3 regions of the Pseudomonas sp. KH_024_B2 genome follow, and region 3 is predicted to be linked to each of the others. Evidence: predicted binding sites of a transcription regulator. Region 3 holds the regulator's gene; each other region holds the start of a gene.
The links. The regulator FliA, encoded in region 3, starts transcription of late flagellar genes. The targets are predictions, from matches to a motif close to CTAAAGTTTNNNNNNNNNNNGCCGNTAA.
Positions count from the first base shown of each region.

Region 1: AC3I0A_RS10285 (methyl-accepting chemotaxis protein) is a predicted target of FliA. The motif match lies at 2,291-2,318, and genes of this name have one in related genera.
Region 2: AC3I0A_RS15180 (methyl-accepting chemotaxis protein) is a predicted target of FliA. The motif match lies at 2,336-2,363, and genes of this name have one in related genera.

Region 1 is NZ_CM174502.1:2,190,512-2,195,037, forward strand. Features, by position in the region: gene AC3I0A_RS10270 (glutathione S-transferase) at 1-286, opposite strand, end outside; gene AC3I0A_RS10275 (patatin-like phospholipase family protein) at 425-1,288, shown strand; gene AC3I0A_RS10280 (TraR/DksA family transcriptional regulator) at 1,843-2,247, shown strand; gene AC3I0A_RS10285 (methyl-accepting chemotaxis protein) at 2,542-4,152, shown strand; gene AC3I0A_RS10290 (DUF2789 domain-containing protein) at 4,194-4,433, opposite strand.
Region 2 is NZ_CM174502.1:3,249,031-3,253,556, reverse strand. Features, by position in the region: gene pnuC (nicotinamide riboside transporter PnuC) at 1-308, opposite strand, end outside; gene AC3I0A_RS15180 (methyl-accepting chemotaxis protein) at 606-2,240, opposite strand; gene AC3I0A_RS15175 (undecaprenyl-diphosphate phosphatase) at 2,502-3,332, shown strand; gene AC3I0A_RS15170 (DUF1294 domain-containing protein) at 3,329-3,757, shown strand; gene AC3I0A_RS15165 (MmcQ/YjbR family DNA-binding protein) at 3,754-4,113, opposite strand; gene AC3I0A_RS15160 (LysR substrate-binding domain-containing protein) at 4,110-4,526, opposite strand, start outside.
Region 3 is NZ_CM174502.1:4,107,087-4,111,612, reverse strand. Features, by position in the region: gene flhA (flagellar biosynthesis protein FlhA) at 1-387, shown strand, start outside; gene flhF (flagellar biosynthesis GTPase FlhF) at 399-1,715, shown strand; gene fleN (flagellar synthesis regulator FleN) at 1,835-2,665, shown strand; gene fliA (RNA polymerase sigma factor FliA) at 2,662-3,402, shown strand; gene AC3I0A_RS19080 (chemotaxis response regulator CheY) at 3,571-3,942, shown strand; gene AC3I0A_RS19075 (protein phosphatase CheZ) at 3,964-4,526, shown strand, end outside.

The DNA of each region.
Region 1 (4,526 bases), 1.9 Mb from region 3:
CTATCAGCCGCAGGGAGCGCAGGCGCTGATTCAGGTCGGCGGGCATCAGGCTGTTGCCGGGACCGGTCAGCGCCTCCAGATAGTCGATGATCAAGTTCGAGTCCATCAGCACTTCGCCGTCGTCCAGGACCAGCGTCGGCGCCTTCACCACCGGATTGATCTGCTGGAATTGCTCGAAGTTTCTGAACACCGAAACCGACGCATGTTCGAAGGGGATATCCAGACATTTCAGGGTAATGGCGACGCGTCGAACGTAAGGTGAATCCAGCATTCCGATCAGCTTCATGTACAGCTCCTTGTGATGAGCAACGGTGCGATGACGGGGGCTAATTTAGCGGTAAACCTTCAGGGTTGACCATCCTCTTGAACAGGGCGCCAGCTATGCTTGTTAATCCACGGGTCGGGTTGAAGCAGGGGGCCTGATATGTCCGCGGTTAAAACTGCGTTGGTCCTGGCCGGAGGCGGCAGTCTCGGGGCTGTTCAGGTCGGTATGCTGCGGGCGTTGGTCGAGGCAGGCGTTGCTTTCGATCTGGTGATCGGCGCTTCAGTCGGGGCCATCAATGGCGCGTATTTCGCGGCCAAACCCAATGCCCGGGGCGTCGCTGAGCTGGCGGACTTCTGGCGAGGCTTGCGCAAGGCGGACGTGTTCCCGTTTTCGCTGATCGATACCGTGGCGGCGATCCTGCGTCGACGAGGTTTTTTGCTGCAGTCTTCGGCGCTGGAGCAGTTGGTGCGCCGTGCGCTGCCGGTCACGTTGATCGAAGACACCGAACTGCCGCTGTACATCGTCACCACCAACCTGCTCACGGGTGGCGAGGAGCTGCTGTCGAGCGGTAGCGCCGAACAGGCCTTGCTGGCCAGCGCGGCCATCCCGTTGGTGTTTCCTTGCGTGCAGATCGGCGACAAATGGCTGGTGGATGGCGGCGTGGCCAGCAATACCCCGATCGCCAGCGCGGTAGGTCTTGGGGCGACCCGTGTGGTGGTAGTGCCGACCGGCTTCGGTTGTGCCTGCCCATGCCCGCCGACCGGTCTGGTGGCGCTGGCGCTGCATACCCTGAACCTGATGAGCATGGGGCAACTGGTGCGGGACATTGAGCTGTATTCGCCGCGGGCCGACATCCATGTGGTCGCGCCACTGTGCCCTTTGGGGATTTCGGTGTTCGACTTCAGCCAGACCGATCAGTTGATGCAACGGGCCTATCAATGGACCCAGTCCTGGATCGAGAAGGGCGGGCTGGCGCGCACCGGGGTTCCGGGTTCATTGCGGGCCCACACTCACCCTGGTTAGCAAGACGGTCAATTAAGCTTTTACGCGGTCCGTAGCAGCTGCCGCCAGGCTGCGTTCGGCCCGGTCCGCGCTCGGGCGAAGCGGTCGTAATCCGATGCATGCGGTTGTTCTGTTAAACCGCTATCGCAGGTTTTAGGACTGCTGCGCAGCCTCGCGCAGCTCGGCAGCTGCTACATAGAATAACTATCGATTGGTGCCGCAAGACGTTTTAGTCTGGCCCCACACCAAAAGTGTTCGAAGCCTCCATCGCGATGATCTTCCACCGTGGCGTAGCCGTTTGTCTTCTATATAGCGCTACTCGATTGAATTTCTTGTTATAAACGCACTCCGATTACCGCCAACAAAGCCTGCCATAGAGCACTTTCAGGGCTTTGTCGACAAATTCGCTGTCATTTCAGTTGCTGAGCCCTCAAGTCGGCCTTAGACTGCCGCCCCTCGTAAATTGAGTGCCGGGTGGCGCTTGGAATGTATGGCGCCTTTCCGACGATCTGAAGCCGGTCGACTGGAACGCTCCCTTATTCGCCTTAATGCACGTATTTTTTATAGAGAAATCAATGACAAAGGAAAAGTTGCTGGCCATGCCGGCGGATGACTACATGAATGCCGAGCAACTGGCTTTCTTCACTGAGCTGTTGCAAGCCATGAAGGTCGAAACCCACGCGCGTATCGAGCAGAGCCGTGTTGCCATTGAAAGCCTGGACACTCCAGCCGATCCTGCCGACGCTGCTTCCGTCGAAGAAGAGCGCCACTGGCTGGTCAATGTCATCGATCGCGACCAGCGTATGCTGCCGCAGCTGGAAATGGCTCTGGGCCGTATCGCTGAAGACACCTTCGGCTGGTGCGACGACAGCGGCGAGGCCATCGGCCTGAAACGCCTGCTGATCAGCCCGACCACCAAGTACTGCATCGAAGCTCAAGAGCGTCACGAGCAAATCGACAAGCACCAGCGTCAGGCCTGATACACCCTTTGTGGCAAGAGCGCTTGTGTGGCGAGGGAGCTTGCTCCCGTTGGGGCGCGCAGCGGCCCTAAAATCTGCAACTCCATTGCGTCAGGTATACCGCATTTGCAGGTTTACGACTGCTGCGCAGTCGAGCGGGAGCAAGCTCCCTCGCCACAGGTTCCAGCGTTCCATCCAATCCCCCGCACTTCTATTGATCTGCTGCAACCCCCACTACTAATGGACCATAGATAATGGCCTGGTAGTGGCGTTCAATGCAGACACAACAAATAGAACAAGCGTGGGGTGACGAACATGACGAGAGACGGCTCTCTGGCTGGCACAGTGCCGCAACCTGTGGCTGTGTCCAACGCCACGGTGCGCTGGTTGGCGCCCACTGTGCAAAGCATCGCCCTGACGCTGGTGCTCAGTAGCATGGCATTCGGCGGCTGGCCGCTTTACCTTTGCCTGCCACTGGCGGTGCTGACTATCTGGCTTCCCCGGCTGCGTTCGCGACCCGGCATCGATACAACCCCTGCGGACACCGGCAGCGCCATCGCCGAGTTGACCCGCGACCTGTCCCATACCACCAGTCACAACGCACTGTCCGCCGCCGGCGTGGCCTTCTCGGTCAAGCAACTGGCCGGCAAGCTGCAGTCGCAACTGGATGCCGCTGCACGGATCGTCAGCAGTGCCGAAGCGATGATCGACACCGAGAAAGTCACTTCACACCTCAGCCGACAAGCCCTGAGCGCGGCCAGTGAAGCCCGTCAGAGCAGTGCCGAAGGGCGCGTGGTGCTCGCTGAATCCATTACCCGCATGCATCAGCTCAGCCAGCGCGCCAATGACAGTCGCCAGCTGATAGAAGCCTTGAGTGTGCGCAGTGAAGAAATCCAGCGCGTGACTCTGGTGATTCAGTCGATTGCCAGCCAAACCAATTTATTGGCACTGAACGCGGCGATTGAAGCTGCACGCGCGGGCGAGCACGGACGAGGTTTCGCCGTGGTTGCCGACGAAGTACGAGGCCTGGCCGGGCGCACCGCGAGCGCTACCGACGAGGTCGGCGTGATGGTCGCTGATATTCAGCAGCGCACGGCGCAGGTGGTGGAGCAGATTCGGCAGTTGTCCAGCGATCTCAATACCGGGGTCGAGCAGGTGGAACACACCGGCCAGTCCCTGGAGAACATCGCCCGGCTGGCGGCTGGGGTCGAGAGCCAGGTGGGTGACATCGCCAAAGGGACAGAAACCAATCGCGAACAACTCGACAGTCTGTTTCACGCTGTCGAGCAGATGCGCAGTAACCTGGCGGCCAGCGATCAACAGACCCGCAGCCTGGCGCAAGCGGCGGTACAGATGGAAGGCCAGGCCGAGACCATCAGCGAACGCCTCGCGGCAGTGGGGCTGGACGACTATCACCAGCGGATCTATGACCTTGCCCGGGAAGGCGCCAGCCAGATCGCGGTGCGATTCGAAGCCGATATCGATCAGGGCCGGGTCAGTCTGGACGACCTGTTCGACCGCAACTATCAGGCAATCCCCAATACCACACCGGCCAAATTCCGGACTCGCTTTGATAGCTACGCCGACCAGGTATTGCCGGGGATTCAGGAGCCACTGCTGCCTCGTCACGAAGGCCTGGTGTTCGCTATTGCCTGCACCCAGCAGGGTTACGTGCCGACCCACAACAAGATATTCAGTCAGCCTTTGAGCGGTGATGCGCAAGTCGATACCCTGCAAAATCGCACCAAACGAAAATTTTCAGACCGAACCGGAATCCGCTGTGGCAGCCATCAGCAGGCGGTTTTGCTACAGACCTATACCCGCGACACCGGTGAGTTGATGCACGACCTGTCGGTGCCGATCATGCTCAAGGGCCGGCATTGGGGTGGCTTGCGGCTGGGCTATAAACCCGAAAATCCGCGTTGAACCATTGAGGCAGCCGGTTGCCTGGTAGTGAGTCGTCGGCGCTAGTGCCTTTGATGCAAACGCAGATTCAAATCGTCGACGACGCGTGCCCAATCGGCATCTTCGCGCAGCTCCTCTTTCAGGAACGCCGCTTGCTGCGGTGTCCAGAAATCGGCGTCGATCATTTTCTGATCGTTGGCCAGCGGCGAATGGCGGGCAATGAAATCATCGATCGCCTTCTCGGTGGAGTCCAGTCCGAGCTGATCGAATAAACCCTTCAAGTCATGTGTTGGCGATTCCATGATCATCTCCTTGCAGATTGGCAACCCAGGCATCCCGGGGTTGAGGTCATTGCCATGCACTGTATCTGAGGGAAACTGCCGCCAGGAGTTCGA
Region 2 (4,526 bases), 860 kb from region 3:
GCCCCCAGCAGCAGGCTGCCGACTGCACCAACAGCAAGACCGAGCAGCATGGGTTGAGTGTCCAGCTGACTGATTTGCCGTCCATGATGAGCCTCGCCCGCACGAGTCCATTGCCACCAGCCATAGAGCTGCAGCGCGGCATAGATCACCTGCAAAAGCATGTCCGAATACAGCTTCACCTCAAAGAAGATCCAGCTGTAGAGCAGCACCATGACCAGGCCGATCGGCCAGCACCAGGGGTTTTGTTTGACTGTCAGCCAGACGGCGATAACACCCAGCGCGGCGGCAAACAGTTCAAGCCCGGACATGCGGATTCCTTGGAGGAGTTGAAGAGGGTGGATTGTAACCAGAGAGTGCGCCGGCGCGTTAGCCTGCGGGAGTTAGCGCAAATTTTCAGTTGGGTGGCATTTGTGGCGAGGGAGCTTGCTCCCGCTGGGGCGCGCAGCGGCCCTAAAACCTGCAAGCCGGCTCTGCCAGACAGACCGCATGTACAGGCTTTACGACTGCTGCGCAGCCGAGCGGGAGCAAGCTCCCTCGCCACAGTTGACCGTCCGACAATAGATTTTCGTTAACTGACCGGGCAAGCACCCTTCGCCACAAAAACATCACACGCGAAACTGGCGCAACAACCCGTTCAACTGCTCACTGAGCTCTTTGAGGTGCAGGCTGGCGACACTGGACTGCTCGGCGGCCAAGGCGGTGCCATGGGACAGGCCGGCAGCCTGGGTGACGTTCTGGTTGATGTCCTCGACCACCTGCGCCTGTTGCAATGTCGCGCTGGCAATCGAGGCATTCAGGCCGTTGAGATTGCGCAAAGCCTGGCCGATGGCGTTCAGGCTGGCACTGGCCAGACCTGTCTGTTCGATGGTCAGTTGCGATGCCCGACTACTGTCGCTGATGACTTTGACTGCAGCCTCGGAGTGATTCTGCAGGCGCTCGATCATCGACTGAATCTCGGCCGTGGATTTTTGCGTACGCTGGGCCAGCAGCCGGACTTCATCGGCGACCACCGCAAAACCACGGCCTTGCTCACCGGCTCGCGCTGCTTCGATCGCGGCGTTGAGCGCCAGCAGGTTGGTTTGCTCGGCGATGGAGCGGATCACCTCGAGTACGCTGCCGATCTGCGTGCTTTCTGCCGCCAGCGTGCGGATAACCTCGACGGCCTGATCGATGGTGGTCGAGAGCTGGTCGATCTGCTGCAAACTGCCATCGATATTCACCTGGCCTTGCTGAGCCTGTACCTCGGCGTCACGCATTTCGCTGGCCGCATGCTCGGCGTTTTTCGCCACGTCCTGCACGCCGTAAGTCACCTCGTTGATTGCCGTGGCCACCCGTTCCATTTGCCGGGATTGCTGTTGGCTGCGTTCCTGAGCCTGTGCGGCGTTGCTGCCCAGATCCACGGAGGACTGACCGAGGGCGCTGGCGGATATTTGCAACTGGCTGATGACCTGACGCAGCTTGGCCGTGAAACCGTTGAAGTGCCGGGCCAATTGAGCGACTTCATCCTGCCCGTGGGTATCGAGGCTGCGGGTCAAATCGCTTTCTCCGCTGGCGATATTGGCCATGGCCTGCACCGCTTCCTGCAGGGGGCGCACAATGCTGCGGGCGATCAAGGTCACCAGCAGCGCCATGATCAGCGCAATGGCGAGCCCGATGAACGAGGCTTCCCCTACCTGGCCATAGAACTCGGCCTGCATGTCATCGATGTAGACACCGGAACCAAGAATCCAGCCCCAAGGTTCGAACAGCTGTACATAGGAGGTTTTCTGAACCGCAGCGCTGGCGCCTGGTTTTGGCCAGCGGTAGTTGACCATGCCGGCGCCTTTGGCCTTGGCGATGCTCACCATCTCGTTGAACAGCGCATAGCCGTCAGGATCCTTGATCCCGGACAGATCCTGGCCTTCGAGTTTTGGATTAGTCGGGTGCATGAGCATCACCGGCTTGAGATCGTTGATCCAGAAGTAGTCGTTCTGCTGATAACGCAAACCGCGAACAACGCTCAGCGCCTGTTTCTGCGCAGCATCACGGCTCAAGGTGCCAGCGGTTTCCAGGCCATGGTAATAAGCCAGTACCCCATTGGCGGTTTGCACTACGTGCTGGGTCTTCTGCGCCTTGGCCTGGTAAAGGTCATCATGAATCTGCTTGAGCATCACCACGCCCAAGGTCAATAGCATCAACACCGCCACTATCAGGATGAGCCACAACCGACGACTGATCGACACACTGCGCAAGCTATTCATAACCCGTTACTCCCGATTCTTATTCTTGTAATAAATGCCGCCAGCCCTACCCAAGTCTGCTAACGCGACAGCGTTAATCGGGTATGTCTGATAGGATTTCGGCCGCGCGCGGAAAAACCTGAGTCTGGTATGGTTTTTTACCGAATTTTTACGGTTCCTGTTGATCTGATGCGCGCAGAAATTTAGCTGCGCTAGCGAAGCAAACGCTATGGAAAATATTAACGAGGCATGCCTGGAGGCATCGCTTCATTTGGGGGATTGATGGATCTTTGGACTGCCGCTCAGGCATTGATTTTAGGGATTGTAGAGGGACTGACGGAATTTCTGCCCATTTCCAGTACCGGGCACCAGATTATTGTCGCCGACTTGCTCAATTTTGACGGTGAAAGGGCCATGGCCTTCAACATCATCATCCAGCTGGGGGCGATTCTGGCGGTGGTCTGGGAGTTTCGCCGCAAGATCTTCGACGTTGTCGTCGGGTTACCCACAAAACCCAGCGCTCAACGATTCACCATCAATCTGCTGATCGCCTTTTTGCCGGCGGTGGTGTTGGGCGTGATTTTCGCCGACCTGATTCACCACTACCTCTTTAACCCGATTACCGTGGCGACAGCGCTGGTGACAGGCGGGATCGTCATGCTCTGGGCCGAGCGTCGCCAACATGAAGTGCATGCTCACAGCGTTGACGAAATGACCTGGAAAGATGCGCTGAAAGTCGGCTTTGCCCAATGCCTGGCGATGATTCCCGGTACTTCGCGTTCCGGCTCGACCATTATCGGCGGCTTGCTGTTCGGCTTGTCGCGCAAAACCGCCACGGAGTTTTCGTTCTTTCTGGCGATGCCGACCATGGTCGGAGCGGCAGTGTACTCGGGCTATAAATACCGCGACCTGTTCCAGCCAAGTGACTTTCCGGTGTTTGCCCTTGGCTTCGTCACCGCATTCATCTTTGCGATGCTTTCGGTCAGGGGGCTGCTCAGGTTCATTGCCAGCCACAGCTATGCGGTGTTTGCCTGGTATCGGATTGCCTTTGGCCTGGTGATCCTCGCCACCTGGCAGTTCGGCTGGGTCGACTGGGCGGCGGCGAAACCGTGATCGAGCCCCGGCCCCGCGGCAACTCCGGGCAAAAGTCCGGGATTGTCATCCGCTACCCGCGATTCAAAGGGCTGGTCTTTCTCGGTCTATGTGTATTACCGGGCTTCGGCTCGGTGCTGCTATGGCTTCGCGATATCTCGCTGATTCCTTTGGCAGCCTACGGGATCGTCAGCCTGCTGGCGTTCTTCCTGTACTGGAGCGACAAACGCAAGGCCAGCGCCGACAGGTGGCGCACTCCGGAAAACGTTCTGCATGCAGTGGAGCTGGCCGGTGGCTGGCCGGGCGCTTTGTTGGCCCAGCAGCTGTTTCGGCACAAGACGCGCAAGGTCTCCTATCAACTGGTGTTCTGGGTGATCGTGCTGTTGCACCAGGTGTTCTGGATCGACTGGTTGTTTCTTGGCGCCACTGTGTTTTCCCTGTTCTAGAGCTGTAAGCCGATCTGCGCGCGCTTGGGCAACTTGCTGACCACCAATTGATGGGAGCGTTGCAACAAGCCTTGCAGCTCATCGGTGGCCAGCGGGTAGGGCGTTTCCATGATGATCCACTGCGCCCGTGCCAGATAAGGCGCAGGATGAATGCCCGGGCGGTCGACATGGCCGAGAAACAGCTCCTTGTCGACCTTGAAGGCCAGCGACGCACCCCGCAGGTTCTGCAGCGCAAACATCTTGTTCCCGGCAATCGAGAACACCCGCACGCCCCCCCACTTGTAGTCTTCCCTGGCGCCGGGCAGTGCCAGGCAGAAGTGAGCCACGTCCTCTTCGGTCATGGGTCTGGCTTTCATAGCCGTCGATCTCCGCAGCTTTTGAACGACTCGGTCAAATGATCAATCCAGGCGCGCACCGCTGGCAGCACGCCGCGCCGATGAGGGTAGACCGCTTGCAGCCAACCGCCAGGCAGCGACCACTCGGGCAGTAACTGAACCAGTTGACCGTTTTCCAGTTCCTGTTCGCAATACATCATCGGCAGGGTAGTAAAGCCCAAACCAGCCAGTGTGCAGGCTTTGCGCACGATGAAATCATCGACCCCCAGGCGTGCTTCGAGCGCCAACTCAAAGGCCTGCCCCTGGGCATCGAGCAGACGCAGGTGAACCAGGCGATCAGCTTCCAGAGCACCCAATACCGGAACACTCTTCAAGTCTTCGGGGGTGTTGATCTGCCGCTCGCGGACAAAAGCCGGGGTGGCAACCATGATCGT
Region 3 (4,526 bases):
GCGCTGGTCGCCGCGGTGCGTGTCGGATTATCCCGTGCCATCGTCCAAAGCATTGTGGGGCTTGAGTCGGAGCTGCCTGTGATCACCCTGGAGCCAAGGTTGGAACAGATATTGCTCAATAGTCTGCAGAAGGCAGGACAAGGTCAGGAAGAGGGCGTTCTGCTGGAGCCAAGCATGGCTGAGAAGTTGCAACGCTCGTTGATCGAAGCGGCGCAGCGTCAGGAAATGCAAGGTCAGCCGGTGATTCTGCTGGTAGCCGGTCCGGTCCGCGCGATGCTCTCGCGGTTCGGACGGCTGGCAGTCCCGGGTTTGCATGTGTTGGCGTATCAGGAAATTCCTGACAACAAGCAAGTGACCATCGTTGCGACAGTAGGGCCCAACGGCTGAGGTAGTGGTTTATGCAAGTTAAGCGTTTTTTCGCCGCCGATATGCGCCAGGCCATGAAGCTGGTTCGCGATGAGCTGGGCGCTGATGCTGCCATTATCGGTAATCGCCGGATCGCCGGCGGTGTCGAGCTGACGGCTGCGCTTGATTACAAACTGTCCGCGCTGGCACCCCGCGTACCGAATATCGAGCTCGAAGACGAATTACGCAAAACCCAGTCGCGGATTGTCACGGCCCAGGCTGAGCTGAGCCTGCGCGGTGACGGCGATTCAACCACCAATCGCCAGTTGTTCGCCGGTTTGCCGCTGACCGCCGCCGAACCCTTGATCGAGCCGACGTTTGCCGAACCCCGCCGTCCAGCACCGGCACCTGCCGCTCCGGCTGTGGATCAGCGGGTGTTCGACTCGATGCGTTTCGAGCTCAACGGTCTGCGTGAACTGCTGGAAGTGCAGTTGGGTTCGCTCGCCTGGAATCAGTTGCAAGGCAGCAAACCACAGCAGGCCAACCTCTGGCGTCGCCTGCAACGCATCGGTCTGTCCGGTCCACTGTCGCGCGATCTGCTGGCGCTGACCGCTGAAATTGAAGAGCCTCGCCAGGCCTGGCGCATGCTGTTGGCGCACCTGGCGCGGATGATCGCCACACCCGAGATCGAGCCGCTGGAAGAGGGTGGGGTGATCGCCATGGTCGGCCCGGCCGGCATGGGCAAGACCACTACGCTGGCCAAACTGGCGGCGCGTTATGTGCTCAAGTACGGCGCGCAGAACATCGCGCTGGTGAGCATGGACAGCTACCGGATTGGCGCTCAGGAACAACTCAAGACCCTGGGGCGCATCCTCAATGTCTCCGTGACCCACCTCGACCCGGGCCAGTCCCTGGGGCAGGCGCTCGATCCGCTGCTGCGCAAGCGTGTGGTGTTGATCGATACCGCCGGCCTTCAGGCCAGCGACCCGGCGTTGCGCATGCAGCTGGAAAGCCTGGCCGGTCGCGGGATCAAATCAAAAAATTATCTGGTGTTGGCAACAACCAGCCAAAAACAGGTTCTAACCGCTGCTTATCACAGTTACAAACGTTGTGGGCTGGCCGGCTGCATCCTGACTAAACTGGATGAAACGGCGAGTCTGGGCGAAGTGTTGAGTCTGGCGATCAGTCACGAATTACCCGTTGCCTATCTGACCGATGGGCCGCGGATTCCGGATGATCTGCATTTGCCGCGGCGCCATCAATTGGTCAGTCGCGCCGTGAGTGTGCAGATGCAGGAAGAACCCAGCGAAGAAGCCATGGCTGATATGTTCGCTGATCTCTACCACAGTCCGGCCAAGCGGGTCGGCTGAGGTAATAATGAATAGATTGCAGTGTATCTACATCGATGGTCTGCCATGCATTGTTCCAATGGTGAACGCGCAGCCAGTTATGTGGCCTCCGTCTAAGTAAGACAAGGTAAAAAACGAACATGGGTAGCATGCATCCCGTACAGGTGATCGCGGTGACCGGCGGCAAAGGTGGCGTCGGGAAGACTAACGTGTCAGTGAACTTGTCCCTGGCTCTAGCTGAGCTCGGCCGGCGCGTCATGCTGCTGGATGCCGATCTGGGGCTGGCGAACGTCGACGTTCTGTTGGGACTGACACCCAAACGCACTTTGGCCGATGTGGTCGAGGGGCGCTGTGAGCTGCGCGATGTGCTGCTGCAGGGACCCGGCGGAATTCGCATTGTCCCCGCGGCGTCCGGCACGCAGAGCATGGTGCATTTGAGTCCGGCGCAACATGCCGGGCTGATCCAGGCTTTCAGCGATATCGGCGACAACCTCGACGTGCTGGTGATCGACACCGCCGCCGGGATTGGCGAGTCGGTCGTCAGTTTCGTGCGCGCCGCCCAGGAAGTCCTGCTGGTGGTCTGCGACGAGCCGACCTCGATCACCGATGCCTACGCGCTGATCAAATTGCTCAATCGCGATTACGGCATGAACCGCTTCCGGGTGCTCGCCAACATGGCGCAGAGCCCGCAGGAAGGCCGCAATCTGTTCGCCAAGTTGACCAAGGTCACGGATCGCTTCCTGGACGTGGCCTTACAATACGTCGGTGCGGTTCCCTACGACGAGTGCGTGCGCAAGGCTGTGCAGAAACAGCGTGCGGTCTATGAAGCGTTCCCGCGCTCGAAGTGCTCGCTGGCGTTCAAGGCTATTGCCCAGAAGGTCGATACCTGGCCGCTACCTGCCAATCCTCGTGGGCATCTGGAATTTTTCGTCGAACGGCTGGTGCATCAGACAGCGGGTCCTGTTCTATGACAGCCAGCGGTTACAACCTTTACAAGACGTCGGCGCGTGACAGCCAGTACGAACTGATCGAGCGCTATGCGCCACTGGTCAAGCGTATTGCCTACCACTTGCTGGCGCGCCTGCCGGCCAGTGTTCAGGTCGAGGATCTGATCCAGGCCGGGATGATCGGCTTGCTGGAAGTGTCGACCAAATACGACGCCAGCAAGGGCGCGAGTTTCGAGACTTACGCGGGTATCCGCATTCGTGGCGCGATGCTCGATGAAGTGCGTAAAGGCGACTGGGCTCCACGTTCGGTCCACCGCAATACCCGGATGGTCAGTGACGCAATCCGCTCAATTGAAGCTAAAACCGGCCGTGACGCTAAAGATCATGAAGTTGCGGCCGAACTCCAATTGAGTCTCGATGATTATTACGGGATTTTGAACGACACCCTGGGTAGCCGCTTATTCAGTTTCGACGATCTGTTGCAGGACGGCGAGCATGAAGGGCTGCACGAGGATGGCGCGAGTGCTCATCTCGAGCCGTCGCGTGATCTGGAAGATGAACGTTTCCAGGCTGCGTTGGCGGACGCGATTGCCAATTTGCCGGAGCGTGAGCGACTGGTGTTGGCGCTGTACTACGACGAAGAGCTGAACCTCAAGGAAATCGGTGAGGTCCTGGGGGTCAGCGAATCGCGGGTCAGCCAGTTACACAGCCAGTGCGCGGCCCGTTTACGGGGGCGTTTGGGGGAGTGGCGAGCGCGCTGACAGGCAGTGTGGGGACACTGCGAACGAGGTTGGTACGGCATTTTGCTGCACCGGTCACGGCCCGTTGTAATCCATACAACCGTTGAGTGTTACGCCTAATTGATTGAATGGCGCGTTCAGGTGCTGCGCGCGTTTTAAGACTGCTTGGAGGTCGAATTGGACAAGAATATGAAAATCCTCATCGTTGATGACTTCTCAACGATGCGGCGGATCATAAAAAACCTGTTGCGTGACCTTGGGTTCACCAACACGGTCGAGGCGGATGACGGTACTACCGCGATTCCGGTCCTCAACAGCGGGAGCATCGACTTTCTGGTAACGGACTGGAACATGCCCGGCATGACCGGTATCGATCTACTGCGCCACGTGCGTGCCGATGAAAAGCTCAAGCACCTGCCGGTGCTGATGGTCACGGCCGAAGCCAAGCGCGAGCAAATCATCGAAGCCGCTCAGGCCGGTGTGAACGGCTATGTGGTCAAACCATTCACGGCTCAGGCGTTGAAAGACAAGATTGAAAAGATCTTCGAACGCATCGGTTGATGAGTCCGCCACGGGGGAGCTATGGAGCATAACGAAACTTCACAGGGCGATTTTGAATCGACCCTGAAAAAACATGCCCGCGAACTGGTCGACAGCCTTGAAAAAGGCCGGTTCGGCGATGCTGTGCAACTGATCCATGAGCTCAACCAGACTCGTGATCGCGGCCTGTACCTGGAAGTCGGCAAGCTCACCCGCGAACTGCATAGTGCAATCGTCAATTTTCAGATTGACCCGAATATGCCGCAAGCCGAGGAAGTTTCACAGATCACGGATGCCACTGAGCGCCTGTCCTATGTGGTCAGGCTGACCGAGGCTGCGGCCAACCGCACCATGGACCTGGTCGAGAACAGTACCCCGCTGGTCAACGGTCTGAGCAACGAGGCTCAGGCCTTGAGCGAGGACTGGGGGCGGTTCATGCGCCGCGAAGTCGGTGCGCAAGAGTTCCGCGAGCTGGCCCGGCGGGTAGAGGGTTTTCTGACCCGTAGCGAGCAACAGACTCGCGTCGTGTCGAGCAATCTCAACGACATCCTGCTGGCTCAGGATTACCAGGACCTCACGGGTCAGGTGATCAAGCGCGTGACGCA